Regions from separate parts of the Mesorhizobium sp. LMG17149 genome, predicted to be linked through region 1. Evidence: riboswitches for the same ligand, from Rfam matches in the RefSeq annotation. Region 1 holds a riboswitch; each other region holds the start of a gene.
What was found. Region 1 has a riboswitch for cobalamin ahead of NP945_RS03440 (ABC transporter ATP-binding protein). Riboswitches for the same ligand answer to the same signal wherever they lie in the genome.
Positions count from the first base shown of each region.

Region 2: it holds a riboswitch for cobalamin, as region 1 does, so the genes downstream of both, NP945_RS23585 (CbtB domain-containing protein) here and NP945_RS03440 (ABC transporter ATP-binding protein) in region 1, are expected to answer to the same signal.
Region 3: it holds a riboswitch for cobalamin, as region 1 does, so the genes downstream of both, NP945_RS13630 (aromatic ring-hydroxylating dioxygenase subunit alpha) here and NP945_RS03440 (ABC transporter ATP-binding protein) in region 1, are expected to answer to the same signal.

Region 1 covers NZ_JANIFL010000002.1:38,149-47,690, reverse strand. Annotated here, with positions in the region: gene NP945_RS03470 (hypothetical protein) at 1-427, shown strand, start outside; gene NP945_RS03465 (TetR/AcrR family transcriptional regulator) at 455-1,081, opposite strand; gene NP945_RS03460 (MFS transporter) at 1,206-2,393, shown strand; gene NP945_RS03455 (D-arabinono-1,4-lactone oxidase) at 2,407-3,684, shown strand; gene NP945_RS03450 (DSD1 family PLP-dependent enzyme) at 3,684-4,823, shown strand; gene NP945_RS03445 (AraC family transcriptional regulator) at 4,828-5,661, opposite strand; cobalamin riboswitch at 5,917-6,124, shown strand; gene NP945_RS03440 (ABC transporter ATP-binding protein) at 6,286-7,074, shown strand; gene NP945_RS03435 (ABC transporter substrate-binding protein) at 7,124-8,071, shown strand; gene NP945_RS03430 (iron ABC transporter permease) at 8,207-9,193, shown strand; gene NP945_RS03425 (metal ABC transporter permease) at 9,218-9,542, opposite strand, start outside.
Region 2 covers NZ_JANIFL010000010.1:216,360-225,901, forward strand. Annotated here, with positions in the region: gene cobO (cob(I)yrinic acid a,c-diamide adenosyltransferase) at 1-480, opposite strand, end outside; gene cobU (bifunctional adenosylcobinamide kinase/adenosylcobinamide-phosphate guanylyltransferase) at 482-997, opposite strand; gene NP945_RS23580 (CbtA family protein) at 990-1,781, opposite strand; gene NP945_RS23585 (CbtB domain-containing protein) at 1,797-1,976, opposite strand; cobalamin riboswitch at 2,012-2,209, opposite strand; gene NP945_RS23590 (MFS transporter) at 2,275-3,474, opposite strand; gene NP945_RS23595 (heparan-alpha-glucosaminide N-acetyltransferase) at 3,697-4,695, shown strand; gene NP945_RS23600 (isoprenylcysteine carboxylmethyltransferase family protein) at 4,692-5,168, shown strand; gene NP945_RS23605 (MerR family DNA-binding transcriptional regulator) at 5,485-5,871, opposite strand; gene mgtE (magnesium transporter) at 6,029-7,447, opposite strand; tRNA gene NP945_RS23615 (tRNA-Leu) at 7,638-7,722, opposite strand; gene lipB (lipoyl(octanoyl) transferase LipB) at 7,958-8,701, shown strand; gene NP945_RS23625 (site-2 protease family protein) at 8,723-9,542, opposite strand, start outside.
Region 3 covers NZ_JANIFL010000005.1:304,685-314,226, reverse strand. Annotated here, with positions in the region: gene NP945_RS13660 (carbohydrate ABC transporter permease) at 1-752, shown strand, start outside; gene NP945_RS13655 (alpha-glucosidase family protein) at 757-2,421, shown strand; gene NP945_RS13650 (ABC transporter ATP-binding protein) at 2,446-3,558, shown strand; gene NP945_RS13645 (DUF680 domain-containing protein) at 3,636-3,872, opposite strand; gene NP945_RS13640 (DUF680 domain-containing protein) at 3,940-4,140, opposite strand; gene NP945_RS13635 (DUF680 domain-containing protein) at 4,212-4,409, opposite strand; cobalamin riboswitch at 4,919-5,121, shown strand; gene NP945_RS13630 (aromatic ring-hydroxylating dioxygenase subunit alpha) at 5,236-6,483, shown strand; gene NP945_RS13625 (hybrid-cluster NAD(P)-dependent oxidoreductase) at 6,509-7,609, shown strand; gene NP945_RS13620 (PqqD family protein) at 7,739-8,170, shown strand; gene NP945_RS13615 (serine kinase) at 8,220-9,269, shown strand; gene NP945_RS13610 (glycosyltransferase family A protein) at 9,266-9,542, shown strand, end outside.

The DNA of each region.
Region 1 (9,542 bases):
GCCAGCCTTGCATCCTTATGAGGTCCATGGATCTCTCGGCGACGTTCCAGATGGCGTCTTTGATTGCGACGATCTCGTCGTGGAAAAGTTCATTCCGGAGAGAGAACCCGACGGTTTTGCTGTTCGTTTCTGGGTGTTTTGCGGAGAGCGCGAGCGCTGCACCCGCTACGTCTCCCCGAACGGGCTGGTCAAGGCATCGGAGACGATCCGGCGCGAGCCCGTCCCGGTGCCCGACGAATTGCGTGAGCGCCGGCGTGAACTCGGCTTTGACTATGGAAAATTCGATTTCGTCATGCATGAGGGCAAGGCCGTCCTCCTCGATGCAAACAAGACTCCCGGCCGTCCGCAAAACCTCGTCAAGATGTTCGCGGCCGGCGCTTCCGATCTGACTCACGGCTTCGAAGGCCTCATCCATCGGGCGAAATAGGCCGCGGCTGAGATCGCCGCGGACGCCCTATAGAAACAGCCGCAGCTGCGTGTGAATGATAGACCGGTAATCCTCGATGGTCTGGCGGCTTTCCGCTTCGCCCTCGGCGAGCGCCAGGCGCACCACGCCGCCGGCGAGCTGGAAGATCAGCAGGACCATGCGTTCGAACTGCTCGCGCCTCTCGGGCTCGAGCAAGGCGATGACGTGGTCGCAGAACATTTTGGCCTGGTGTCGGGTTTCGGCGATGTCGAGGTTTTTGAGCGCCTTGTCGGCCTGGATGGCGTTCTGCAGATCCTGGATGGCCGGATCGCCGGCGACACGGCTGAGATAATCATCGAGCAGCCGGTCAGCGGCCACGATCACGTCGTTCGCGTCGCGGATTTCGGCGATGATCGTCGTCAGCCGTGCCCGGCTGACCTCTGAAAACCGCTCATAGAGCATCGCCAGGATCGCCGATTTGTTGGGAAAATAGTGGTAGACGGTGGCGATCGGCCCGCCCGCCAGCATGCCGACTTCCTTCATGGTGACGGCGTCGATACCCTTTTCCCCGATCAGCCGCATGGTCGTCGACAGGATCGCGTCGATGCGCTCGCGGCTGCGTTCCTGCTTGGGCCTGCGCCTCGGCTCGGTCGCCATTCTCTTCAATTCCGTCATGCACCGATCTTTCGCACGGCTTCCCAAATTCCGGTTGACAAGAAATATGATCAAGTATCAGTTTCTGAAATACTGACAGGTTGTCAGCTTTTTTGCCGCACGGCAAGGACGTTGGGAGGCGCCTTTGGCTTCGACAGATACCGGCCACGCAGGCAGTGGCGACTGGCTGGTCGGCAATCCGACCGGCTGGCAGCTCGCCTCGGCCTTGTGGATCGGTTCGGTCGGCCTGCTCATCCTCGGCCTGCAGCCGGTGCTGCTCGGAGCTCTCTACACTGAAGGCCATGTCAGCGGCGACGAACTGGCGCTGGTCGCCACAGCCGAGATGATCGCTATTGCGATCGGTTCGGCTGTCGTGGCGATGCTGCTTTCGGCGCACCACATGCGCTGGAAAAGTGCCGTCCTTCTGCTGCTGCTGGCGCTGGCCAATGTGTGGACGGCCTATGCCGCGAGCGCTAGCACGCTGATTGCGGCCCGCGCCCTGGCCGGGCTCGCCGAGGGCGGTCTGGTCGCCATCGCCACCGAACTGATCGCCCGCTCGCGGCGCGCCGAGCGCATCGGCGGCTATTTCGTCACCATGCAGACGCTGGCGCAATGCGCGCTCGCCCTGTTGCTGGCGCTCTATGTCATCCCGGCCGCTGGGTCGGCGGGCGGCTTCATCGTTCTTGCCGTCGTCTGCGTCGTGTCGCTGGCGGTCGCTTTCACCGTACCCGGTGACTATGCCGACCTGCCCAAGGAAGAGAATTTGGCCAATGTGCTGACGGTTCCCTCGATGACCGCGCTGTTGTCGGTCTTCTGCTACTTCATGTTCTTCGGCGCGGTCTGGGCTTTCCTGGAGCCGCTAGGCGCGCAATACGGCATCGATGGCCGCACCGTCGGCCTGATCGTCTCGGCCAGCCTCGCGGTGCAGGTCCTGGGGGCGATGACGGCGACCGCGTTCGAGGCGCGCATCGATTATCGCCCTACCATCGCCGTCATCGGTGTCGTGGCGCTTGTCAGTTCCCTGGTTCTTGCCAGTAGCCCCGGCCTGACGACGTTCTGGGTCGCTGCCCTGGCCATGGGCTTTATCCTGCTGTTCATCGTGCCCTACCAGATCCGTCTGGCGATCACCGCCGACGAGACGCGCACCGCCGTGCTGCTGGTGCCGGCAGCCCAGCTGTTCGGCCTGGCGATCGGGCCGATCGCGGCGTCGCTGCTCATCGATGGCAAGGATTTCCGGCCAGTTCCGGAATTCGCCGCCGCCAGCGCGGTCGCCAGCGTGGCGCTGCTCGGTCTCTTCGTCCTTGTGTCGCGTCACCGTCGTGCGGTTGCCTGAGCGGGGAGGTGGCATGTCTAACATTTGGAGCAACTGGTCGGGCTTTGTAAGCGCCGAGCCCAAGCTGATCGCCAGCCCCGGCGATGCCGGTGAACTCGGTGATCTCGTCCGGACCGCGCCTGGCCCGGTGCGCGTCGCCGGTGCCGGTCATTCCTTCACGCCGCTGGTGAAATCGCAAGGCACGATCCTGTCCCTGGAGAGGCTGGAAGGGCTGGTCTCGCACGACGCCGAAACACATCGGGCGCGGGTGCGGGCAGGGACCCGGCTCGGCCCGCTGATGCGCATCCTGCAAGGCATTGGCCAGGGCCTGCCCAACATGGGCGACATCGACCGCCAGGCGATCGGCGGCGCGCTGGGTACCGCCACGCATGGCTCGGGACCGACGCTCGGCGCCTATCACACGCAGCTGGAGACGGTGCAGATCGTCGACGGGCTTGGCAAGGTCCGCGACTTCAAGCGGGCAGGGGATCAGGACATGATCCATGCCATCGGTGTCGCGCTCGGCGCCTTCGGCGTGCTCACCGAAGTGACGCTGAACAACATCGCGACCTACCGGTTGCGCCGCCGCAAATATGTGCTGCCGATCACTGAGATGCTGCGCGATTTCGAGGCGATGATGGCCGCGCATCGCTCGGCCGAATTCTACTACATTCCGTTTTCCGGCTATGCGCAGTTCATCGCCAGCGATTTCAGCGCCGCCGCACCCACCGCACGGCCGCCGGAAGAGGACGAGTCGGGTTTGAGGACACTGCGCAGGCTGCGCACCGCACTTGCCTGGCTGCCATCGCTGCGTGGCCGCCTGATCCGTTCGGCGGCCGCCAGATTTCCCGCCGAGGACTACGTGCAGGACTGGCTCAACGTCTATGCCAGCGACCGGCAGACCAAGTTCAACGAGATGGAATATCATTTGCCGTTCGAGGAAGGGCCGAAGGCGCTGGCCGAGATCATCGAGCTGACCGAGAAGCGTTTTCCCGAGGTCTATTTCCCGATGGAGGTGCGCTCGGTCGCGCCGGACCAGTTCTGGCTTTCGCCATTCTACAACAGGCTGACCTGCTCCATCGCCATCCACCATGATGCAGCGAACGATCCTCTGCCGTTCATGCGGGCGGCAGAGCCGATCTTCCGCAGATATGGCGGCAGGCCGCATTGGGGCAAGATGCACAGCCTGAAAGCGGCGGATCTGAAAAAGCTCTACCCGCGCTGGGACGATGCCATGGCGGTGCGCCGCGACATCGATCCGCAAAACCGCTTCGTCTCCCCCTACATGGCCGGCTTGTTCGGCATCGAATGATGAGCACCTATTTTTCCACCCTCTCGGATGCGCTGAAGGAAGCCGGCATCTTCCAACCCTGCCTGCTGCTCGATCGCGACCGGCTGGACGGCAATATTGCCCTGGTGAAGGGCAGACTCTATCCCGGGCTGGCGGTGCGGCTGGTCGACAAATCGCTCGCCTGCCTGCCGCTGCTTGCGTATATCGGCAAGGCGCTTGGCAGTGAGCGCTTCATGACCTTCCACCCGCCGATCAGCGAGGCGGTGCTGAAGGCGTTCCCGGATGCCGATCTGCTCTACGGCAAGCCGATGCCGATCGGCGCGGCAAGGGCGGCGCTGGTGAAAGCCGATACCGACTGGTCGCACGTCTGCTGGCTGGTCGACAGCGAGGAGAGACAGGCGGAATATGGCGCGCTGGCAGACGAACTCGGCATCGGCCTGCGCATCGCTTTCGAGATCGATGTCGGGCTGCATCGCGGCGGGTTCGCCAGTCCTGAGGCCTTGTCGAAGGCGTTGAGCGCGTTGCCGGCCCGGCTGCATTGCGAAGGCGTCATGGCCTACGAGGCGCATGCGCCGCTCATTCCCGGTCTTTTCGGCGGACCGGCAAAGGCATTGGCCAAGGCGTCGGCGCAGGCCTCGGCGTTCGTCGCCTGTCTCGGCGCCGACCAGCGCCGCATCCTGAACATCGGCGGCAGCAAGACCGCGCTGCTTCATCATGGCGGCGCGGCCAATGAGGTCTCGATGGGCTCGGCCTTTGTGCTGCCCAGCGACTTCGATACGCCAGGCCTCGACGGCTTCCAGCCGGCGGCCTTCATCGCCACGCCGATCCTGAAAATGGTCGAGCCGATGCTGCCCGGCCCGCCGGCCGTCACTCGCCTGCTGCAGGCGCTCGGCCGGTTCCCGCGCAAGGGTTGCTACCTCTATGGCGGCAAGTGGATGGCCGAGCCGGTCTTCCCAGAAGGCATGAAGGCGAACGGGCTGCTCGGCCTGTCCTCCAACCAGCAATTCATGGGCTTGCCCGCCGACGCGACCGCAAAGCCCGGCGACTACGCGTTTCTAAGGCCGACGCAGAGCGAAGCCGTGCTGCAGCAGTTCGGGTCGATCGCGGTGTTTTCCGGCGGCCGGATCGCCGATCGCTGGCCGGCGTTGCCGATGGCCTGACCGACTACGCCTTCACCGGTATCCAGATCTCCAGCCCGCCCTTGCCGCTGCGCGGGTCGAATTCGGGGCCGTAGCGTTCGAATTCCGGCGCGTCCGCGATCTCATGCCCGGAGGCCGGCAGCCATTTGTTCCAGATCGTGTTGACCGTCCGGCGGATGGTCGAGATGTGTTCGCGGTGGGCAAAGACCGCATATTTCTGCGCCGGCACCCGCACCCGGTAGAAGTCCCTGGGCAGGTCGGAGAAGTCAGACACTTCGACGCCGGCGATGTAGTCGAAATTGCCGGCATCGTCGCCGTTGACGCAGACGCCATAGGCGACGTCGCCGGTCTCGCCCGGAATGTTGCCGATATAGGGGCCGAAGCGCTGCCACTGCATCGGGATGGCGGCGCTGGTTTCGCAGCTGTAGCGTTCGCCGAGGCCGGCGATCAGGAACGGCCGGCTGGTCTCGAAACGCGGCGGTTCGAGATTGGTGAGGAGGGACTGGTCCATCAGGATCGGCTCCACGAGGTCGAGCTTGTCGAGTGTGCCCTGCGCGCGCACCAGTTCCGGCGTGGTGCCGAACTGATCGCGGAAGGCACGGGTGAACGCCTCATGCGAGTTGTAGCCGGCGTCGAGCGCGACGGCGAGGATGTCGGGCGCCCCGCCCGCCAGCTTGCGCGCCGCCTCGGTCAGCCGGCGTGAGCGCATGTAGCCCATCACCGACCGGCCGGTGGCGGCGCCGAAGGCGCGCGTCACATGAAAACGCGACACGCCGCTGCTTTGCGCGACATCATCAAGCGAGATCGCCTCCGGCAGATGGCTTTCGACGAACCACAGCGCTTTCTCGGTCGGGTCCATTTTCTCCTCGCATTGGCCAGATCATCCTGCCGTTTCCTGGCGCGGCCAGTTTGATCGAAATTGCGCATCCCGTGCAATCTGCGCCGATGCCGGTCGCCATCCGGCCAACCGCCCCATGAGCTTTCGCTTGACAGCGACCGGCGTCATCTCTTAGGTATGTTATATTATTACATAAAGAGAGCATGCGATGCCTGTTTCCCTTAGCTGGCCCACCACTCCGTCCGAGAAATCCATTGCGAAGCGATCGGCGCAAATCTACGCTGAAGCGGTGATGGTCCCCGAGTCGAAAGGCGAGGGGTGAAAAGGGAACACGGTGAGGCCTGCTCAGGTCGAGACCGTGGCTGCCCCCGCAACTGTAAGCGGCGAGCAAAATCCGTGAATGCCACTGGCCGGCAAGGCTGGGAAGGCTGGATGGCGCAACGACCCGTGAGCCAGGAGACCTGCCATCACTGAGTTGACCGGACGGGGTGTGCCGGGAGGAAACGCGAATCCCGGTCTTGTCGGCCGGTTCGCCAGCTTCCTTCCGTCGCCAGTTTTGGAAAGTGACGGAAAGTTGGACGGCTCCATCCATCGCATCGTCGTATATACGCTTTGCCGTCCCGGCAAGCCGGCGGGCAGCAGCCGATGACCGTAGCGCTTCTCGAAGCCCGTGACCTCTGCGTCACGGCGAATGGGCGGGATCTGGTTCAGGCGGTCAGCTTCTCGGTGGCCGCCGGCGATCGCCTTGCCATCATCGGTCCCAACGGCGCCGGCAAGACGACGCTGCTGCGCATGCTGTCGGGCATGCTGCGTCCGAGCTCCGGCGAGGTGAAGCTCGGCGGGCGCCGCCTGGACAGGATTTCAGCCGCCGAACGGGCGCTGCACATTGCCGTGGTCGGCCAGACCGACCAGCCCGATCCGCGGCTGGCGGTGATCGACTATGTCGAGCTTGGCCGGGTTCCGCACGCCGGGCTGCGGCGTAGGAGCGAGGAGCGCGAGATCGTCGTCGATGCACTGCGCCGGACCGGCCTGCTGCCGCTATTTGGCCGCACCATCGGCTCGCTGTCGGGCGGCGAGCGCCAGCGCGCCCAACTTGCGCGCGCCATCGCCCAGCAGCCAAAAATCCTGTTCCTCGACGAGCCGACCAACCATCTCGACCCGCGTGCCCGCGGCGAACTGCTCGACCTCGTGGCAGGCTTCGAGATGACGGTGATCGCGGTGCTGCACGATCTGGCGCTGGTGGCACCGTTCGCCACCAGGGTGGCGGTGATGAACCATGCCCGTCTGCAAGCGCTCGCCGCACCGCGCGAAGCGCTGACCCAAAAGCTGATCCGCGAGATTTTCGGCATCGATGTGCTGCGTCTGCGCCATCCGACCGAAGACCGCGAACTGACGGTGTTCGATGTGCCGAACCGTGCCGCGCCGCCGACGTGATTGAAGCCATTTCGTAGTCGACCCAATCCCATCCACAAGGAGCAAACCCGTGAAACGCCTGGCCCTTTCGCTTGTCCTCTCGCTGCTGGCCTCGACAGCCCTGGCCTTCCCGGTCACGGTCGACAGCTGCGGCAAGCCGCTGACCTTCGATGCACCGCCGAAGCGCGCCGTCATCCAGGATCTCAACATGGCCGAGATGGCTTTCGCGCTGAAACTGCAGCCGTCGATCGTCGGCCTGACCGGCATCACCGGATGGTACAAGGTGGGTCCCGAATTCAAGGCCGAGCAGGGTTCGATCCCGGAACTGGCGCCGAAATATCCGACGCTCGAAAACCTCGTCGCGGTCGAGCCGGATTTCTTCTTCGCCGGCTGGTATTACGGCATGAAGCCGGGCGGCGAGGTGACACCCGATACGCTTGCCCCGCACGGCATCAAGACGCTGGTGCTGACGGAAAGCTGCGTCCATCTCGACAAGAGCCGTCCAGCCGCCTCGATGGACCTGCTCTATGGCGACGTCGAAAAGCTGGGCAAGATCTTCGGCAAGGAGGCCGAGGCGGAGAAGCTTGTTGCCGGCTGGAAGACGCGGCTCGCCGACATCACCGCCAAGGTCGGCAACGGCAAGGCAACGCGAGTGTTTCTCTATGATTCCGGCGAGGACAAACCGTTCACCGCAGGCAAGTTCGCCATCCCCAGCGCCATGATATCAGCCGCCGGCGGCGACAACATCATGGCCGACATGGACACCAGCTGGGGCAACATGGACTGGGAAACGGTGGCGTCGCGCAATCCGCAATTCCTCATCCTGCTCGATTACCAGGATGGCGGCGGCTACAAGAAGCTGCTCGATTTCCTGAAGGTCCATCCGGCCATGAAAGAGACGGACGCGGTCAAGAACGAGCGCTTCGTCGCCCTGCGCTATGCCGAACTGACACCCGGACCCGCCAATATCGAAGCGATCGACAAAATCGCCAAGGCCATGCATCCGGAAGCGTTTTGATGCCTGTCGCCCAAAAGTGCGCAGCGGTTTTGGGGCAACGACATGCATGAGCAAAAGATCCTGGAAGTGCGTCGCACGCGTCCTGACAGACACGACGCATTTCCAGGTTTGCGCCATCCGGCATTCGCACTGGCCATGCTGGTGGGAGCGGCGGCGATCGCTGCTCTCGCATTGCTGTCGATCGCCTATGGCTCGACGCTGATCCCGCTGACCGACGTTGTTGCAGCACTTGGCCGCGCAATCGGCTTCAGTGGGCACGACGTGTCCGGGCCGGTCGGCAAGATCGTCGTCGACCTGCGGCTGCCGCGCACGGTCCTGGCCATCTGCGTCGGGGCCGGTCTCGGCGTCGTCGGTGCGCTGCTGCAGACGGTGACCCGCAACGACCTTGCCGACCCGTTCCTGTTCGGCCTGTCGTCGGGCGCCGCCGCGGGTGCGGTTTCCGTCATCACCGTCTTCGGAGACAGTTTCGGCATCTGGACATTGCCGGTCGCGGCCTTCACCGGCGGCATATTGGCTGCCGGTGTCGTCCTGCTGCTGGTTGCGCGGGTGAGGGGGCAAGGCCCGGAGCGGCTGATCCTTGCCGGCCTTGCCGTGTCCTTCATGTTCACCGCCTTGACCAATTATCTTGTCTTTGCCGGCGACCAGCGCGCCGCGCACTCCGTGCTGTTCTGGACCATGGGTGGGCTCGGCCTGGCGCGCTGGGACAATATCTGGCTCGGCGCCTTGGGTGCGGGCACTATCCTGGCTTACGCGCTGTGGAACCACCGCCGGCTCGATGCTTTCCTGGCCGGCGAAAACGCCGCCGAAAGCCTGGGCGTGCCGGTGGCGTGGATGCGAAGGATGACCTTTCTCGTCGCCGCCTTCTCGACGGCGATCCTGGTCTCGGTCGCCGGCGTCATCGGCTTCGTCGGGCTGATGATCCCGCATCTGTCGCGGCCGCTGGCGGGCCCCTTGCACCTGCGCCTGGTTGCCAGCTGCGCCGTGTTCGGCGCGGTGCTGTTGCTGGCCAGCGACCTTCTGGCCCGAACGCTGCTGCCGCCGCAGGAACTGCCGATCGGCATCATCACCAGCTCGGTCGGCGCGTTCTTCGTCGTCACCATGCTCATCCGCAACCGGCTTTAAGCGTGGCCTCGGTCAGGGTCGCGATTACTCTCCCGAAATGCCCAGTTGCACCTGTTGCTTTGGGCGCTTCGACTGGAACAGGGCAAGCAAAAAAACGCCGGCCTGAACCACGACGATGGTCGGACCCGTGGCTGCGTCGATGTGATAGCTGAGGATCGTTCCCACGACGCTCGACCCGATGGCGGCCGCGGCAGCAATGGCGAGCATGCGCTCAAAGCTCTTCGTCAAAAGAAAGCCGATCGCTCCCGGCGCGATCAGCATGGCGATGACAAGGATGATCCCGACAGCCTTCAGCGAAGCCACGATGGTCAACGCGAGCAGCGTCAACAGCCCGAAATGCAGCAGGTTG
Region 2 (9,542 bases), on a different contig from region 1:
CTCACGCCGCGCCTTCAACGCCGCAACCACTTTGTCGAGGTCGAGATAGTCGTAGCGCAGCGCAATGTTCAGTTCGTCGAGCACCAGCAGGCTGATCGACGGATCGGCCATCAGCTCAAGCACCTTGGCCCACGCGGCTTCGGCGGCGGCGATGTCGCGCTTCAGGTCCTGCGTTTCCCAGGTGAACCCCTCGCCCATCGCGTGCCAGACAACGCGGTCGCCGAAGGCGGCGAAGGCGTCCTTCTCGCCGGTGTGCCACTTGCCCTTGATGAACTGGACGACCCCGACGCGCTTGCCGTAGCCGAGCATGCGCAGCGCCAGGCCAAAGGCGGCGGTGGTCTTTCCCTTGCCCGGTCCGGTGTTGACGATGAGCAAGCCCTTCTCGACCGTCTTGCTCGCCACCTCGGCATCCTGCACAGCCTTGCGCTTGGCCATCTTGGCGCGGTGGCGTTCTTCGTCCCTATTGTCGATGTCGGTCATGTCATTTCACCTTGAGCGGCAGCCCTGCCACCATCAGCAGCACCATGTCGGCGACGGCGGCGACCTGCTGGTTGAGCCGGCCGGCGGCATCACGAAACCGGCGCGCCAGTGCATTGTCCGGCACGATACCTTGGCCGACTTCATTGGACACCACGAACCAGGGCCCGCGCGGCCGCGACAGCACCTCCGCCAATCGCCGGCATTCCAGCTCGAAATCGTGTTCAGCCAGCATGTGGTTGGTCAGCCACAGCGTCAGGCAGTCGACAAGCACCGGCCGATCCTCCGGCAAGGCGGCAAGCGTACCGGAGAGATCGAGCGGTGCGTCGATGGTCGTCCAGCCTTCGCCGCGCCGCGATCGGTGCAACGCGATGCGTTCATGCATCTCGTCATCATAGGCTTGCGCCGTGGCGATATAGGTCCAGGGCGGCGGCAAGGCGGTCGCCAAAATTTCGGCGTGCGCGCTCTTGCCGGAGCGCGCACCGCCGATGAGGAAGGTCAGTGTCTTGCGATCAGGCAAAGCTGTCGCGCAGGCTGGTCGCGGTGCCGGTGAAGCGGCCACGCACCACACCGACGACGGCGCCGAGCACCAGCCAGAACACCAGATTGGTCACGGTCACCGCCACCACGAACTGGTGATGCAGCCCTTCCGGAATCGCCGTCTCGTAACTGCCGGGCTGCGGCGCACCGACAACATGCGGCGCGACGATCAGCAGGACGGCAAGGATCGCCAGCGGCAGCGACTTGCGGAACGCGATCAGGCCGAGACCGGCGGCGGTCGCCGCCACCGTCGCCCACCACCAGATCTGGCGCTGGGTGAGATCGGCGGCCGGCATGGCCGGCAGTTCCGGCGGCAGGCCGAGGCCAGGCGCCAGCGTGAACACGGCGAAGCCGGCCAGGCCCCAGAACACGCCCTGGCGCCAGCCACCGATGCCGCCGGCGAATTCGGAGACCGCGACCAGGATCAAGGCGAAGCCGATGCCGGTGACAATGTTGGCAAGCACGCTGAAGGCGAAACGCTCGAAACCATCTGCCGGCGCCCAGCCTTCGTCTGCCGGAGCGGCTTCCGCCGCCGGGGCAGCAGAGCTCATGGCATCTCCCGCCGGTGCAGTTGTGCTCATGGCATTGCTATCCGTTGCGGCCGGAGCGGCATGGTCATGGTGATGCCCGCCGCCCGCCTGTTCGTAGACTTCCGCCTTCAGGATCAGCGGCACGGTGGCATAGGCTTGCAGGCAGGCGAGGACGACGCCGGCCACGAGCCCTGCGATCGCCGCGATGAACACGACGTTGCGAAACAGGTTCATGATGTCAGCCCCTCGTCAGTGGCAGGGAAACGCCATCGAATGGCGATAGTCGTGAGCCGCATTGTGGACCGCATCGATATGCGAGAAGCCGACAAAGCCCATCACGAAAACGCCGAGCAGCGCGGCAAGAGCGAGCTGCATGAAGCGCGACTGCGAGGAGACGGAGGTGCCGAGGGAGACGGAAGCGGTAGTCATGTCTTGTCCTTTCGCCCTCCACCCGAGGGCATCGAAGTCAGTTTCCTGTCGCCGGCAGGTCTCCTGGCTCACGGATCAGCGTCCTTCCCCACCTTCCCGAAGAAAAAATCCTCAGTGGTTTATGGAGAGGACTACCGCACACAGTTGCGGGGGCAGCCACGGCATTGGGCGAAATTCGCCCTCACCGCATTCCCTCTTGGCTCCAAAATGGAACCGGCGACAGCGGTGACTATAGGCAGAATCCTCGCTTCCGGCAAACCAAATTCCGCCGGTGACCATTGCGAATGCGCCATGAAGGTCAAAGTGATTTCGGCAGATAGCGCCACGTCACAAAGCCGCAGACCGCCGCCAGCAGACCGAGCGTGACGAACACCGAGCCCAGGCCGAAGAAGGCCAGCGCCACCGAATAGACCAGCGGCGGCGTCAACTCGGAAAAGTCGAGATAGGTGCGGTAGACCGCTGCCATCTGAGATCTTTCATAGGAGCGCACCGAGCGCATGAAGGCGGTCGAGCCGAGGGCGTCGAGCGCAATGGTGAAGAAGGCACCGCAGAGCAGGAAGGCGCCGGTAAGCAGCGGCACGGTTTCGCCGACGAAGCCCGCCGCCAAAAGCGCGGCCGACATGGCGAAATAGGCGAATGTCATGGTCCCGCGGCCACCAAAGCGCTTTCCTGCCTTGCCCCAGAAAATCGCCATGAACAACAGCGCGTTGCCGGCCGAAACCAGCAGGCCGCCGGCCAGCTTGCCCTCACCTGTGATGACCATGAACAACGGCCCATAGACGAAGAACGTCGTCCAGAAGCAGGAGCGGCCGAAGGCGATCAGCCAAGCCAGCCTGAGCCTGGGCTGCGCCACGAAGCGGCCGATATTGGCGAGCGGATTGACGGGGCGCGTCTTGCCCGGACGGATAGACTGGTTGTCGCCGAGGCGGTAGGTCCAGAACAGCGCCAGCAGGGCAAACGCGAACACCGCGACCGCACCATGCGCGGCATAGATGCCGAAGCGCGTGTAGAGGAAGATGCCGAGCGTCGGCCCACCGGTCCAGGCCAGCATCGACCACGCCATGCGCAGCGATTCGGCCTGCATGAAGTCGGTCTTGCGGATGTGGTCCATGATGTAGAGATTGAGCGTGATCGACAGCGCGCTGGCGCCCATCACCCGGCACAGCATGCCGGCCAGTTGCCCGGCAAGCGTGTCGGTGACGAAGAACAGCGAGCCGACGGCCAGCAGGCAGGCGCCTGATGTGTAGACCCAGCGCCGGGCAAAACGGCGGATCAGCATCGGCATGAACAATGTCACCGACAGGCCGAGCATCGCCACGACTGTGTAGAGCATCGACACGATCTGCTCGTTGTGCAGGATCTCGTAGGCCTGGATCGGGATGACGCTCGACACCGTGGCACGGGCGAAGGATTCGACCGCATAGAGCGACGCGAAGGTGCGCGCGTCCGCGGCCTTGAGAGCCGGCAGCCAGATCGGATGGCGCACATGGGTGGACATTGCTTTCCCCGAAGCAGATTCACCGGGTCAAATCTGACGTGGCGATCCCAGCGCCAATAAGAGGAAACCGACGCGCATCCGGCAAAAGCGAAGCCGGCCAAAGGCTTCCCTGCACTGGCCCAATGCCGCGGCTGATCCGGGTTGTCGGCAGAGTTGCCGGTCTTCTTTTGTCCGGGGCAACCGTGATAGTCCTCCAGCGGGGCTGAATCAGAATGCGAGACCATGAGCATCCAAACGCCGACCGCACCCGTTCCGGATCGACCAAAGCGCATCGTCGCCATCGACATCGTGCGCGGCATCGCGCTGATCGCCATGGCGAGCTACCATTTCACCTGGGATCTGGAGTTCTTCGGCTACACCGATCCCGGCCTGACCGCCTTCGGCTGGTGGAAGATCTACGCGCGTTGCATCGCTTCGACTTTCCTGTTCCTGGTCGGCGTCAGTCTGTACCTCGCCCATGGCCGACAAATCCGCTGGAACGGCTTCTGGAAGCGGTTCGCCATGGTCGCGGGAGCCGCGATCGCGATATCGGTCGTCACCCGTATCGCCACGCCGGATGGATTCATCTTCTTCGGCATCTTGCACGAGATCGCGCTGGCCAGCCTGCTCGGCCTCGCCTTTCTGCGGCTGCCGGCACTGCTGACGCTTGTCGTCGCCGCGCTCGTCATCGCGGCGCCTGTCTATCTGCGCCTCGAGGCGTTCGATCACCCATGGCTGTGGTGGGTCGGCCTGTCGGCGAACAATCCACGCTCCAACGACTACGTTCCGTTGTTTCCATGGTTCGGCGCCGTGCTTGCGGGCATCGCGATGACGAAACTCGCCGCCGGTTCAGGCGTACTTGCCCGGCTTGCCGAATTGGCGCCCGGTCGCTGGGCCAACCCGCTGGTCTTTATCGGCCGGCACAGCCTGGCGTTCTACCTGATCCACCAGCCATTGCTGATCGGCTGCATGTGGCTGTTCTCGCAGATCATGCCGGCACAGGTCGAAACCCCGCAGGTGAATTTCCTCAAAACCTGCCAGCTGTCCTGCGAGCAGTCGCGCGACACCGAGTTCTGTACGAGCTACTGTGTCTGCATGCTCGATACGCTCGAGGGCGAGGCAACGCTTGATCGGCTCTACAACAACGATCAGACTGCGGAATGGAAGACGCATCTGTCCGATCTCGCCGGCATGTGTACCGCCAAGACCGACAGCAAGTTGATGGAGGAAGAGGTCAAATGACCGAGAACCAGCCTAAGCCGGGGCTCATACCGTGGCCGCCGCTGATCTACACCGCCGCCATCGCCATCAGCATCGCGCTGGGCCTGCTCTATCCCCTGCCCTGGATCGGTGACCTCCTGGGCGATATTCTTTTCGCCACCGGCTGGGTGGCGCTGTTTGCCGTCGCCGCGCTCTGGGTCACCGCGATCCGCACCATGGTCCGCGCCAAGACCACGCTGAACCCGAACGCTGTGCCCGATCACCTGGTCACCACGGGTCCCTTCGGCATCACCCGCAATCCGATGTATCTGGCCAACACCCTGCTGTTGATCGGGGTCGCCTTTGTCTCGGGCATCGTGTGGTTCCTGCCGCTCGCATTCATCGCCGCCTATGCCACGCAGAAAATGGCGATCGAAGGCGAGGAAAAGGTGCTGGCGGCAAAATTCGGCAAGAAGTACCGCGACTACGCCAAACGCGTGCGCCGCTGGATCTGAGCTGGCGCCCCTGGTTTCCATCGCGGAGAGGTTTGACAGGTGCACACTTCGGCGATTAGCCTAAGTCTTGCGAACTTCGTCATCCTAGGGCGAAGCAGGAGCGCAGCTCCGTCGCGGAGACCCTAGGATCCATGCCGTGACCTCGGTCGAGGAGTGCAGCGGAGCAAAGTTCTGCGCCGTCGCGGTGCATTGCAGTCATGGCATGGATCCTAGGGTCTGCGCCGCGTCGCTACGCTCCTTGCTCCGCCCTAGGATGACGAAGGAATAGACGTCTCCGCTAATTCCGAACGCTAACGCGCGACAGAATCCAGTCCGCTCAGGTATTCACGCCAAGCTCAACCAGCCGCTCCACACAAGATTCCTCGGCCTGGTCGAGTTCAGCCAGCGTCTCCTCGAGATCGCGGCGCTTCTGCCGGAGATCCTCGCGCTTTTCCTCGATGCGCTTGATCATCAGGTTGAGCTGGCCGACTTCGCCGGGCGGCTCCTTGTACATCTGGATGATCTCGCGGATTTCGTTGATCGAGAAGCCAAGCCTCTTGCCGCGCATGATCTGACGGATGAGGTGCCGGTCGGAGGGGCGAAACAGCCGCGTGCGGCCACGCCGCACCGGCTGCACCAGCCCTTCGTCCTCGTAAAAGCGCAGCGTCCGCGTCGACACGTCGAACTCGCGGGTCAACTCGGTGATCGAATAATATTCTCGCATTGCCACTCCCGCACGCCGAAACCAAGGGGCGATCGCCATGCCGGCGTCGCCCTTATGTCCCGAACCAAAACCCATGCCATGCCGGAATCGACATGGCGCCCCGCGCAAGCCTCGCATGGCATTTACGTAAAAGTCAATTAAGCCAAAAGGCGTGCCTTCAGGGCACACCGAACCACCACGTAGCTATGCCGAGAAATGCAAAGAAGCCGACGACGTCGGTAACCGTGGTGACAAAAACTGCCGAAGCGACCGCCGGATCGACCTTGAAACGATCGAGCAGCAGCGGGATCAGGATGCCGGCCAGGGCGGCCACGAACATGTTGATGATCATCGCCGCCGCGATGATGCCGCCCAGATTGGGGTCACGGAACCAGGCTGCCGCAACGATGCCGATCAGGATGGCGAAGACGATGCCGTTGATGAAGCCGACACCCATCTCGCGGCGAATGATGCGGCCGGCATTGTAGATGTCGAGATCCCTGGTCGCCAACGCCCGCACGGTGACGGTCATGGTTTGCGAGCCGGCATTGCCGCCCATGCCGGCGACGATCGGCATCAGCACCGCCAGTGCGACGATATGTTCGATCGTGCGGTCGAACAGACTGATCACCGACGCCGCCAGGAACGCGGTCAGAAGGTTGATCAGCAACCACGGAACGCGTGAGCGCGAGGTCGAAAAGATGCTGTCGGAAAGCTCCTCGTCGCCGACGCCGCCCATGCGCATCAAGTCTTCTTCGGCCTCCTGCTGTATGACGTCGACAACATCGTCGATGGTCAGAACGCCAACCAGCCGTTCGTTCTCGTCGACGACTGCGGCCGACAAAAGATCGTACTGCTCGAATTCCCGTGCAGCCTCTTCCTGGTCCATGGTGGCCGGAATGGCGTGCCGCGTCTCGTGCATCACTTCCTCGACCTTGACCGAACGTTTGGTGCGCAGGATCTGGTCGAGGTCGATGGCGCCGAGCAGCTTGAAGCTCGGATCGATGACGAAGATCTGGCTGAAGCGCTCGGGCAGATTCTGGTCGTCGCGCATGTAGTCGATGGTCTGGCCGATCGTCCAGAACGGCGGCACCGCGACGAACTCGGTCTGCATGCGGCGGCCGGCCGTCTCTTCGGGATAGTCGAGCGAGCGGCGCAGTCTGATCCGCTCGGTGAACGGCAGCTGCGACAGGATCTCGTCCTGATCCTCCTTCTCGAGGTCTTCGAGAATGTAGACGGCGTCGTCGGAATCGAGCTCCTGTACCGCCTGCGCGATCTGCGCATTGGGCAGACTGTCGACGATCTCCATACGGATCGCCTCGTCGACCTCGGTCAGCGAGGAGAAGTCGAAATCGGCGCCCAGGAGCTCGACCAGCGCGTGGCGCTGTTCGGGATGCAGCGCCTCGAGCAGGTCGCCGAGTTCCGACTGGTGCAGGTCGTCGACTTCATGCTTGAGGGTCAGCGTGTCGCGGTCGGCGATCGCCGCGCCAATCCGCGCCAGGAAGGACGAAAGCACGGCGCCGTCCTCGCCATAGATGTCGGCGTGGTGCTCCTCGGCGGCCCTGGCGCCAATCGTCCGTTCGTGCTCGCCTTCCACCAGCGCCTCCCGCCACAAGAATCCCGGAAAAGGTGCAAATCAGGTCTAGAGCATCGGACCCAAAGGGGAAACCGGTTTTGGGAGAATCCGACGCTCAAAAAGAAAGTGGCGTAAAGCGCGGGAATATCAAACGAAATGCGCCCGGCCCGCAGCGGGCGGAGCTTGCACAATCGGGATCTGGGAAGGAAAATGGTGCGGTCGAGAAGACTCGAACTTCCACGGGTTGCCCCACAGCGACCTCAACGCTGCGCGTCTACCAATTCCGCCACGACCGCACGTGGTAGAGCCGGAACCGACCGGCTCGCGGCGTGTAGCAAATCGTTTCCGGCGAAACAAGTGCACGGCAAGCAATAATGTCAGGCGATTGGCATAATGCTCCACAGGGTCCGAACGCAGCGCCGGAACTGGACGTTTGCGCCTGATATCGCCATATGGAAGGCAAGTTGATGTCACCCAAAGGTGCGAGGCGGTTTTGGGACGCGACATGCATAAGCGAAAAGACGATACGCCATGCCCGAACGCAGCCAGATCGCCACGTCGTTCCTGCCGCTCCCCGGTTCAGCACCGGTCGAATGGCTGATCGAGCCCGGCCTTACCGCCTATCCCGAAGCACTTGCCTTCATGGAGGCGCGCGCCGAGGCGATCCGCAGCGGCGCTGCCGGCGAAATGGTCTGGCTGGTCGAACACCCGCCGCTCTACACGGCCGGCACCAGCGCCCGCGGCGAGGATCTGATCGACGCCAGCCGCTTCCCGGTGTTTGCAGCCGGCCGCGGCGGCGAATACACCTATCATGGGCCGGGCCAGCGGGTCGCTTATGTCATGCTTGACCTGAAGCGGCGACGCGAGGACGTCCGCGCCTTCGTCGCGGCGCTCGAACAGTGGATCATCGGCACGCTCGCCGCCTTCAACGTGCAGGGCGAGCGCCGCGAGGACCGGGTCGGCGTCTGGGTGGTGCGGCCGGATCGCCCTGCCCTGCCGGACGGCTCGCCGGCGGAGGACAAGATCGCGGCCATAGGCATTCGGCTGCGGCGCTGGGTGAGTTTTCACGGCATCGCTATCAATGTCGAGCCCGACCTCGACCATTTCAGCGGCATCGTGCCTTGCGGCGTGCAGGACCACGGCGTCACCAGCCTCGTCGATCTCGGCCTTCCCCTGACCATGGCCGACCTTGACCTGGCGCTGAAATCCGCCTTCGAGGATGTGTTCGGTCCCGCCACGGTCTTGCCTGTCGAAGCCGAGCGCAAGGCCGGTTGATTCTTCCGGACCCGGTACGGCTCAAATCAGTTGGGCGGAGGCCCACAATACGCCGTAGCCATGGATGGCGAACACCGCCAGCAACGCCGCGGCCATGGCGAGGCGGTCGATGGTGCGGATCGGCTTCAGCTCGTAACGCGGCTTGACCCCGCTGCTCATCGTCAGCAGGCTGAGGATCGAAAACACCGCTCCCGTCGCGAGCAGGAAATTGGAGGAAAAGCCGGCCTGCCAACCGACAGCCAGGAAAGCCGAGAGCAGGAAGAAGGAAGCCAGCGCCAGTGCGACCGGTCCCGGACAGATCTGGCGCAGCACCTGACCGCCGTCGAACTTCCATACCGGCACCAGATTGGCGATGTTGAACAGTGCGGCGAAGCCCGCCAGGGTCGCCAGCAGGGCCGCCGCCAGCCGGTGACCTTCCGCGCCGGCAAAGGTGCTGGCAGCGATCACAACCGGCACCAGGAATGCGGAGAAGCCGGCGCCCATCAGCGCCACGAAAGCCACCTCGAAACGGCTGTCATAGGGCCGCCCGCCAATGGCGATGCCGCCGAGCAGCGGAATGAAGATCATCCGTGCCCGGTTGTGGCCCATAAGCCGGAACGCCGCCATATGGCCAAGCTCATGCAGGGCGACCACCGATGTGAGGATCGCGGCCAGTGCCAGGCCGCCGAAGTGAAGTCCGAAGAATGGCCACAGGATCAGCGCCGAAAGCCCGGCGAAACCGACCTGGCTCAACGGATGCTCGAACCAACCGCCCTTGCGATACTCCCCGGTCCGCGCCCAGCGCTGCAGCTTGGAGAGTTCGCGGCGCAGGGCGAAATAGCGGAACACCAGGAAGGCGACG
Region 3 (9,542 bases), on a different contig from region 1:
TCGAAGGCGATCGCGGCCAGCGCGTCTATTATGCTTCGTCGGCGCCGCCGAAATTCACCACCGACAATTACAGAACCGTGCTGTTCTCCGAAGGCATCGGACGGTCATTCATGAATTCCCTGACCGTCACCATTCCGGCTACCGTCATCCCGATCCTGATCGCCGCCTTTGCCGCCTATGCGCTGGCCTGGATGCGGTTTCCCGGCCGGGCGCTGCTGATCGCCGTCATCATCGGCCTGCTGGTGGTGCCATTGCAGATGTCGCTGATCCCGCTGTTGAAGCTCTACAACGGCGTCGGCGCTTTCTTCGGCATGCCGTCGAAGACCTATCTCGGCATCTGGCTGGCGCATACCGGCTTCGGCCTGCCCTTCGCCATCTACCTGCTGCGCAGCTACATTGCCGGCCTGCCGCGCGAAATCATGGAATCGGCGCGCATCGATGGCGCCAGCGATTTCGAGATCTTCGTCAAGATCGTCTTGCCGCTGTCGTTCCCGGTGCTGGCTTCGTTTGCCATCTTCCAGTTCCTGTGGGTATGGAACGATCTGCTGGTGGCGATGGTTTTCCTCGGTACAGAGGCAGACCAGATCGTGCTGACCGCCAAGCTCAACGCGCTGTTGGGCTCGCGCGGCGGCGACTGGGAGATTCTGACGACATCGGCTTTCGTGACCATCATCGTACCGCTGATCGTGTTCTTCTCGCTGCAGCGCTATTTTGTCCGCGGGCTGCTTGCCGGCTCGGTGAAAGGAGGCTGAGACGATGCAATCCGCTTTGAAGGCCAGCTCGAAGCCTGACCTCGCCATCGATCGCGACTGGTGGCGGGGCGCGGTGATCTACCAGATCTATCCGCGCAGCTATCAGGACTCGAATGGCGACGGCATCGGCGATCTCAAGGGCATCATAGGCCGCCTCTCCTACATCGCCGCACTCGGCGCGGATGCCATCTGGATCTCGCCGTTCTTCAAGTCGCCGATGAAGGATTTCGGCTATGACGTGACGGATTACTGCGATGTCGATCCGATGTTCGGCACGCTGGCCGATTTCGACGCGCTGACCGCCGAGGCACACAGGCTGGGCTTGAAGGTGATGATCGACGAGGTGCTGTCGCACACTGCCGACAGTCATCCCTGGTTCAAGGAAAGCCGGTCGAGCCGCAGCAACCCGAAAGCCGACTGGTACGTCTGGGCAGACGCCAGGCCGGACGGCACACCGCCCAACAACTGGCTGTCGATCTTCGGCGGCTCGGCGTGGCAATGGGACACCAGCCGCCAGCAATATTACATGCACAATTTCCTGGCCGAACAGCCCGACCTCAACTTTCACAACCACGAAGTCCAGGACGCATTGCTCGACGTCACCCGCTTCTGGCTGGAGCGCGGCGTCGACGGTTTCCGGCTCGATACCATCAATTTCTACTTCCACAGCCAGGGCCTGGAAAACAATCCGCCGCTGCCGCCGGAAGAGCGCAACGACCAGACCGCGCCGGCGGTCAACCCCTACAACTACCAGGACCATCTCTACGACAAGAGCCGGCCCGAGAACCTCGGCTTCCTCGAACGGTTCCGTGCCCTGCTCGATGAGTATCCGGCAACCGCAGCGGTCGGCGAGGTCGGCGATTCGCAGCGCGGGCTTGAAGTGGTTGCCGCCTACACCGCAGGCGGCAAGCGCGTGCACATGTGCTACTCCTTCGATTTCCTGGCGCCGGAAAAGATCAGCGCGGGCAAGGTCCGCTCGGTGCTGGAATCCTTCGGCAAAGTCGCCAGCGACGGCTGGTCGTGCTGGGCCTTCTCCAACCACGACGTGATGCGCCCGGCCTCGCGCTGGGCCGCCAATGAGGCCGACCCGACCGCCTACCTCAAGGTCATCTCGGCGCTGCTGATGTCGTTGCGCGGTTCGGTCTGCATCTACCAGGGCGAGGAGCTTGGGCTCGGTGAGGCAGAGCTGCGGTTCGAGGATCTGCAGGATCCCTATGGCATCCGCTTCTGGCCGGAATTCAAGGGCCGCGACGGCTGCCGCACGCCAATGGTGTGGGATGGCAGCGCCAAGAATGGCGGCTTCTCCCAGGCAAAGCCCTGGCTGCCGGTGCCGGCCAAGCATCTGGCGCAAGCGGTCAATGTCCAGCAGGGCGACGAGGCTTCGCTGATCGAGCACTACCGGCGCTTTCTCACCTTCCGGCGTGCCCATCCGGCGCTCGCCAAGGGCGACATCACCTTCATCGAAAGTGAGGGCGACACCGTCGCCTTCACGCGCCGCGCAGGCAACGAGCAGATCGTCTGCGTCTTCAATCTGGGAGCCGGGCCGGCCAAGGTTGACCTTGGCGGCCGATCGCTGCAACCTCTGCCCGGGCACGGATTTTCGGGGCAGGCGAACAGCGGTTCCATCGAGCTTGGCGGCTACGGCGCCTGGTTCGGGCGTCTCGACTGAATTCCAATCACTGGAGGAAACCAAATGGCCGATGTCACGCTAAGACAAGTGAAGAAGTCCTACGGCAATCTGAACATTCTCCACGGCATCGACCTCGATATTAAGTCGGGCGAGTTCATCGTCTTCGTCGGCCCGTCGGGCTGCGGCAAGTCGACATTGCTGAGATCGATCGCCGGGCTCGAGGAAATCACCTCCGGCGAGCTCAGAATAGCCGGCGAAGTGGTGAACGACGTGCCGCCGTCGAAACGGGGCATCGCCATGGTGTTCCAGTCCTACGCGCTCTACCCGCACATGACCGTCTACGACAACATGGCGTTCTCGATGAAGATCGGCAAAGAGAACAAGGCCGAGATCGACCGCCGCGTGCGTCAGGCCGCCGAGATCCTGCAGCTGACCAAATATCTCGACCGCCTGCCCAAGGCGATGTCGGGCGGCCAGCGCCAGCGCGTCGCCATCGGCCGGGCCATCGTGCGCAATCCGAAGGTGTTCCTGTTCGACGAGCCGCTTTCGAACCTTGATGCGGCGCTGCGAGTCGCCACCCGCATCGAAATCGCCAAGCTCAAGGAATCGATGCCCAACACGACGATGATCTACGTCACCCACGACCAGGTCGAGGCGATGACGCTCGCCGACCGCATCGTGGTGCTCAAGGACGGCCATATCGAGCAGGTCGGCACGCCGATGGACCTCTACAAGAAGCCCGGCAATCTGTTCGTTGCGCAATTCATCGGCTCGCCGGCCATGAATATCCTGCCCGCAACCATCGACAAATCAGGCAATCCGACCGTCGTCAGCCATGTCGGCGGACGCAAGGCAACCGTGCCGATCGCGACGCCGGCTTCGGCAAAGGGCGCTGCGGTGAGTTTTGGCGTGCGGCCGGAGGACCTGATCATCGCCAGCGGCGCGGACTATCTGTTCGAGGGGACGGTCGACTATGTCGAGCAGCTCGGCGAGGTGCAGCTGGTCTATGTCGACATCGGTCGCGCCGACCTGCCGCTGGTGACCAAGCTGCCCGGCAATGTCGAGGTCAAGCGCGGTTCGACATTGCGGCTGAGCGCCAATGGCGAGGACCTGCATATCTTCGACACCGATGGGCGGTCGTTTGCCCTTCATGAGGCTGAAGCGAAGGCGGCCTGACGCAGGACCGCGTCTTGGACGCAAAAAGAGCGGCGGGCCAGGCCCGCCACTCTTTTGTTGAAGATCAGCTTCGGCTGTTAACGGCCAAAGAGATTCCGGTCGCTGCCCTGAGGGGCGGACTTCTCTACGTCGCCCGACGAATTGAGCAGCTTCTCGACGAGGCCACCGCTGTTGCGGACCGAGCTCGTATGCGCGCTGTCAACCGAGGTAACCGCAGGCTGATTGGCGCCGTTGGAGCCAAAGTTGTCGCTGCCGGCGAAGGCACTGCCGGTGATGGCCAGAACGGCGGCGGCAGCAATAAGGATCTTGTTCATTTTAGTCTCCTGAATTCTGGATTTCGCCAGACGGCAGACACAGCTGCCGTCGCTTGCGAAATTGGTTTTAGCGACCGAAGAGGTTACGGTCGCTGCCCTGAGCGGGTGTCTCGGCAGCCGGTTCCGAGGTCTTGGTGGAAGCCGTGTACGACTGGTCCACAGCGGCGGCAGGCTGGTTGGCGCCGTTCGAACCGTAGTTGTCGCTGCCCGCGAAAGCGCTGCCGGTGATGGCCAGAACGGCGGCGGCAGCAATGAGGATCTTGTTCATCTTAAATACTCCTGAATGTCTGAATTTCGCCAGGGCAGCGGGCGAGCCCGCCGTCGACTGGGAATCGGCTGTTAGTTGTTGCCGAAGAGGTTGTGGTCAGCACCCTGGGCAGGCGCCTGAGCAGCCGGTTCCGACTTCTTGGTCGAAGCGGTGTACGAGCTGTCGACAGCAGTGGCTGCCGCGGCGTTCGAACCGTAGTGGTCGCTACCAGCGAAGGCGCTGCCGGAAATCGCCAGAAGGGCTGCGGCAGTGAGAATGATCTTTTTCATTTTTGTACTCCAGTATCGTCTTTTTCCGTCCGTCTAGCGGCGTGTCTTGGAAATGAAATCGCGTCGTTCGGACAGCCCCGATGTGGGAGGGCAACCCCGCCTTTTCCAATCACGAAGTTGTTCCGTGTGGACCATGAATCCACACCTTGAAATTGTGCCAGGGGAATCTAGAGATACATTTTTCTTCTTTATATCAGCATGTTAAGTTTAACCAGCCGATGGATCACTGACTGTTTCAAAGGCCCGGCGTTCACACCGTCCTGCACGCACCGTCAACAGAAACGAACCGTTCGGTTCGATTTTAGGTCAAGCTAATAGTCACTTTTCGAAACCGTTAACCTTTTTTGACCCCCGCCAAGGGTCGGATTCGGGAAGATCGCAGCCGGCAAATGGCCGCCCGGGAGGCGGGATTTCGGCCCGCGACGATCTGCGGTGACGTTTCGCATGCCGTGTCGCGCCGCATGGATACGATGTCGTTTTCATGCCGACGGCGCGCCAGCGATCGTGGTTAGATCATACCCATCTCAGGTGCCGCTTCGTGACGACGAGGCGGAGAATTGGGAAGCCGGTCAGAATCCGGCGCTGCCCCCGCAACGGTGGTGGAGTTCAAGTCGCAACGGGAGACCACTGGGCAACTGCCTGGGAAGGTGTCGCGATGGTCCGCAAGGACAACTCCAGAGCCCGGAAACCAGCCCGAGATTTTTAGACTCGACTGATCGCGGTGGGCGGTCAAGAGGTGGATAGCGCTGTCCGGCACCTAGCCGGCCTGCGTTTCAATCCTTCCTCCATCACCACCAGTTCAGTCCTTAGAAACTGAGGACAGGACATGGATACCCGCAACGACATGCTGAGGCTCCTGAAGGGGCGCCGGCAAGGCTTTTCGCTGGAGCAGCCCTTCTACACCGATCCAGACTACTTCAAGCTCGACATGGAGCTGATCTGGTATCGCGACTGGCTGTTCATCGGCCATGATTGCGAACTGCCGAAGCCGGGCAGCTACATCACCGTGCAGATCGGCGACTATCCGGTCGTCCTTGTCCGCGACCAGCAAGGCAAGATCAACGCCTTCCACAATTCCTGCCGCCATCGCGGCAGCCGCGTGTGCAACGCGGAAAAGGGTACGGCGGCAAAGCTCGTCTGCCCCTATCATCAGTGGACCTATGAGCTGGACGGCCGCCTGCTGTTTGCCCGCCAGATGGCCGACGGTTTCGACAAGAGTGATTTCGGCCTGAAGCCGGTCGCCTGCGAGAGCGTCGGCGGCTACATCTTCATCTGCCTGGCCAGGGAGCCGGCGGATTTCGCGCCGATGCGGGCGATGATCGAACCTTATCTTTTGCCGCACCGTTTGCGTGAGGCAAAGATCGCCTTTGAGAGCACGATCATCGAGAAGGGCAACTGGAAGCTGGTCTGGGAAAACAACCGCGAGTGCTACCACTGCGTCGCCAATCACCCCGAACTGTGCAAGACCTTCCCCGAGGCTCCGACCGTGACCGGCGTCCAAGGCGCCGACAGCGACCCTGAAATGGTCGCGCACTGGGCCAGATGCGAGGCATCAGGCTTGCCGAGCAAATTCCGCATCGATCCGGCAGGGCAGTACCGCGCCACCCGCGCGCCGCTGCTGCGCGATGCCGTCAGCTACACCATGACGGGAAAACGGGCGGTCCAGAAGAACCTGTCCGACAGCGTTTCAACCGACCGCATCGGCTCCTTGCTGCTCTACCACTATCCGACCACCTGGAACCATATCCTCGGCGACCACGCCGTCACCTTCCGCGTGCTGCCGATCAGTGCCACGGAAACCGCGGTGACGACGAAATGGCTCGTCCACAAGGATGCGGTCGAAGGCGTCGACTACGACCTCGCTGAGCTCACCCATGTCTGGACCGAGACCAACGACCAGGACCGCCGCATCGTCGAGGAAAACGCCTTCGGCATCCTGTCGCCGGCCTACGAACCAGGCCCCTATTCGGAGCTGCATGAGGGCGGCGTGATCCAGTTCGTCGAGTGGTACGCGTCGTTCATCGGGCCGCGCCTTGCCGAAGGCGGCCGGCCGGCCCTGCGCAGCGTCGCCTAGCTCAGGGGACAAGAGGATGAATGCGATGACGGACCTTGGCCTCTATCGCCATCTCGACCAGATGACGCCCTGGAACGACCGGCTGCAGGTGCTGGAAGTGATCGGCGTCAGCGACGAAGCGCCGGACGTGAAGACCTTCACCTTCCGCTCCGACAACCAGACCTGGTTCCGCTACAAGCCGGGCCAGTTCGTGACGCTGGAACTGCCGACATTGGACGGGCCGCTGATGCGCACCTACACGCTGTCGTCCTCGCCGTCGCGGCCATTCTCGATCGCGGTGACGGTCAAGGCGCAGGCGGGCAGCACCGGCACGCGCTGGATGTTCGACCATCTGACGCCGGGCTCGCACGTCAAGGCCTATGGGCCGACCGGTGATTTTTCGCTGCATAGCCACCCGGCGGCCAAATATCTGTTCATTTCGGCGGGCTCCGGCGTGACGCCGATGATGTCGATGCTGCGCTGGTTGAACGACTGTGCGCCATGGACAGATGTCGGCTTCGTCAACTGTGCGCGCCGCCCGGAAGAGATCATTTTCCGCAAGGAACTCGAGCTGCTCGGCAGCCGCATGCCCGGCCTGTCGCTCGGCTTCATGATCGAGGAGCGGTCGAGCCGCGAGGGCTGGTTCGGCCATATGGGCCGCATCGACGCGATCCGGCTGCCATTGCTGGCGCCCGATTTCCGCGAGCGCGAGATTTTCTGCTGCGGCCCCGATCCCTTCATGCGCGCCGTGCGCGGCATGCTGGACGCCGCCGGCTTCGACATGGCGAAATACCATCAGGAAAGCTTTGCTGCGCCTGCCGTGGAGGAAATCCCGGCGCCGTTCTCGCCGCTGGCGGAGGACGGCGCTGCTGCTGCCGTCGAGGCCGTGACACCTATCCGGTTTTCGCTTTCCGATGTCGATGCCGAATGCGTCGCCGGCCAGACCGTGCTGCAGACGGCACGCGCCTCTGGGGTGCGGATTCCCGCCGCCTGCGAGTTCGGCCTGTGCGGCACCTGCAAGGTGAGGAAGGTCGCGGGCGATGTCGAGATGAGTCACAATGGCGGCATCCTCGATCACGAAATCGAGGACGGCTTTATCCTCGCCTGTTGCTCGAAGCCGCTTTCGGCGCTTGAAATCGAAGCGTGACCGGCTGCGCTCCCCCGGAGCCTGCGCCATCTTGCCAAAAACCCTGCAAATGGTTAGACGCCTGCAACGGTGGGGTTGACCGTAAGGCCCGAAGATCATCTCCGCGGCCTGCTCGGCGGGGGAGCAAACATGCGACAATCCGGCATATATGCCATTGCCAGCAAGGATATCGTCTTTGAATCCTTCGACGGCGAAGCCGTCGTTCTTGACCTGACCACGGGCAAATATTTCGGCTTCTCTGATTCAGGCAGCAGACTTTGGGATGCACTGTCGTCCGGCGTGCCTGCCTCCGAACTGGTCGGCGCCGCGACCGGAATTGGCGCCCTCGATGCCGCCGCGATTGACGGCTTTGTTTCACAATTGCTCGAATTCGGTTTGCTGGCGGCCGTAACCGATGGCGTGGCAAGACAGGCTCCAAGCGAATTGCTGGCTCAGCTCGCCGCTGCCAGAGAGCCCCTCAAGGTCGACATCCATGACGATCTCGCCGATCTCATTGTCGTCGACCCCATCCACGAGGTCGAGGAGCCCCTCGGCTGGCCCGCGGTGAAGCAGGCCAACTGAAGCGCCCATCAGGTTCTCGTTGCCGGACAGCTCCGGAACAGGCAGGCCCATGCCGAACGTCACTCTCGAAAACTTGGTTGACTACGCACGTCATGTCCTGGCGCAAGCAGAGAGCAGCGCCGAGCATTATCCACTGACCCGCAAGGCGAGCTTGCCGCATCTGGATCTGACCGCGCATGTCAGCCCCGGCGCGTTGGCGGATGCCGTCGCTCATGGCTTTGTCAGTGCTCCGGGCAACCGAACGCCTGCCGACATCTGCCGCGTCTTCGTCGCACATCCCGGCATAGACGACATCGCGGCACCGGTCAGTTGGGGCCAGGGGCCCTTCACGCAGCATGGCTTCGCCACCCGGCTGGCGGAGGCCGGATTGCGCGGCAACCATTTTCACGACCTGGATTTCTGGCAGTTCTATGATCCGCAACGTCGCGTTGGCGTGCAATTGATGGCTTCGGCCGATGCCTTTCCACCGTGGGAGCCGGGAGCGCCGCTGCGGGCTTTCCTGCATTGGGAATATGCGGCACGCGGCATGCGGCTGGCCCATGCGGGGACGCTCGGGACTAAGGGCAGGGGCGTGCTGCTGGCCGGCGCGGGCGGGGCCGGGAAATCCGGAACCGTCGCCGCCGGCCTCCTCAACGGACTGGACAGCGTCGGCGACGACTATGTGCTGGTCGACCTCTCCAACGGCGTGACTGCCCGCCCACTGTTTTCAACACTCAAGCAGGATCCCCAGGGGTTCGTTCGGCTTGGGCTGAAGCATCGGCTGAAAGCGCATGGTCCGCTCAACTGGCAAGGCAAGCATGCTTTTCACATTGATGACATCGCGCCTCGGCCGGTGCCCGAAACTCTGGACATCATCGCGCTGCTGGTGCCACATATCGGCGGAGGCGAGGCAAGTTCGATCGTGCCGGTGTCGCGCAGGGATGCCATGATTGCCTTGGCGCCGTCGGGCATAGCGCAGATGCCGGGCGAGCGGGAGAGCGGCTTTCGCTTCTTCAGCGATCTGACCCGCCTGCTGCCGTGCTATCGTCTGTCGCTGGGGACGCAGCCACAGGAGATAGCCGGTACGATTGCGGACTTTCTCACGCGGGGCGCTTCGTGAAACTGAGCGTGATAATGCCCGTCTACAACCGTGAGCGCTATGTCGTTTCGGCATTGCGCTCGCTGGTGCGGCAGCGGGACGCCGCCGATCTCGACATCATCGTCATCGACGACGGCTCGACCGACGGCTCTGCTGAGGCCGTGCGCTCGATGATGCGCGAAAACGCCTGCATCCGACTGTTCCAGCAATCCAACATGGGCGTAGCCAGGGCGCGCAACGCCGGGCTGCGGCAACTGCCGCCGGATGCGGAGTTCGTTTCGTTTCTGGATTCTG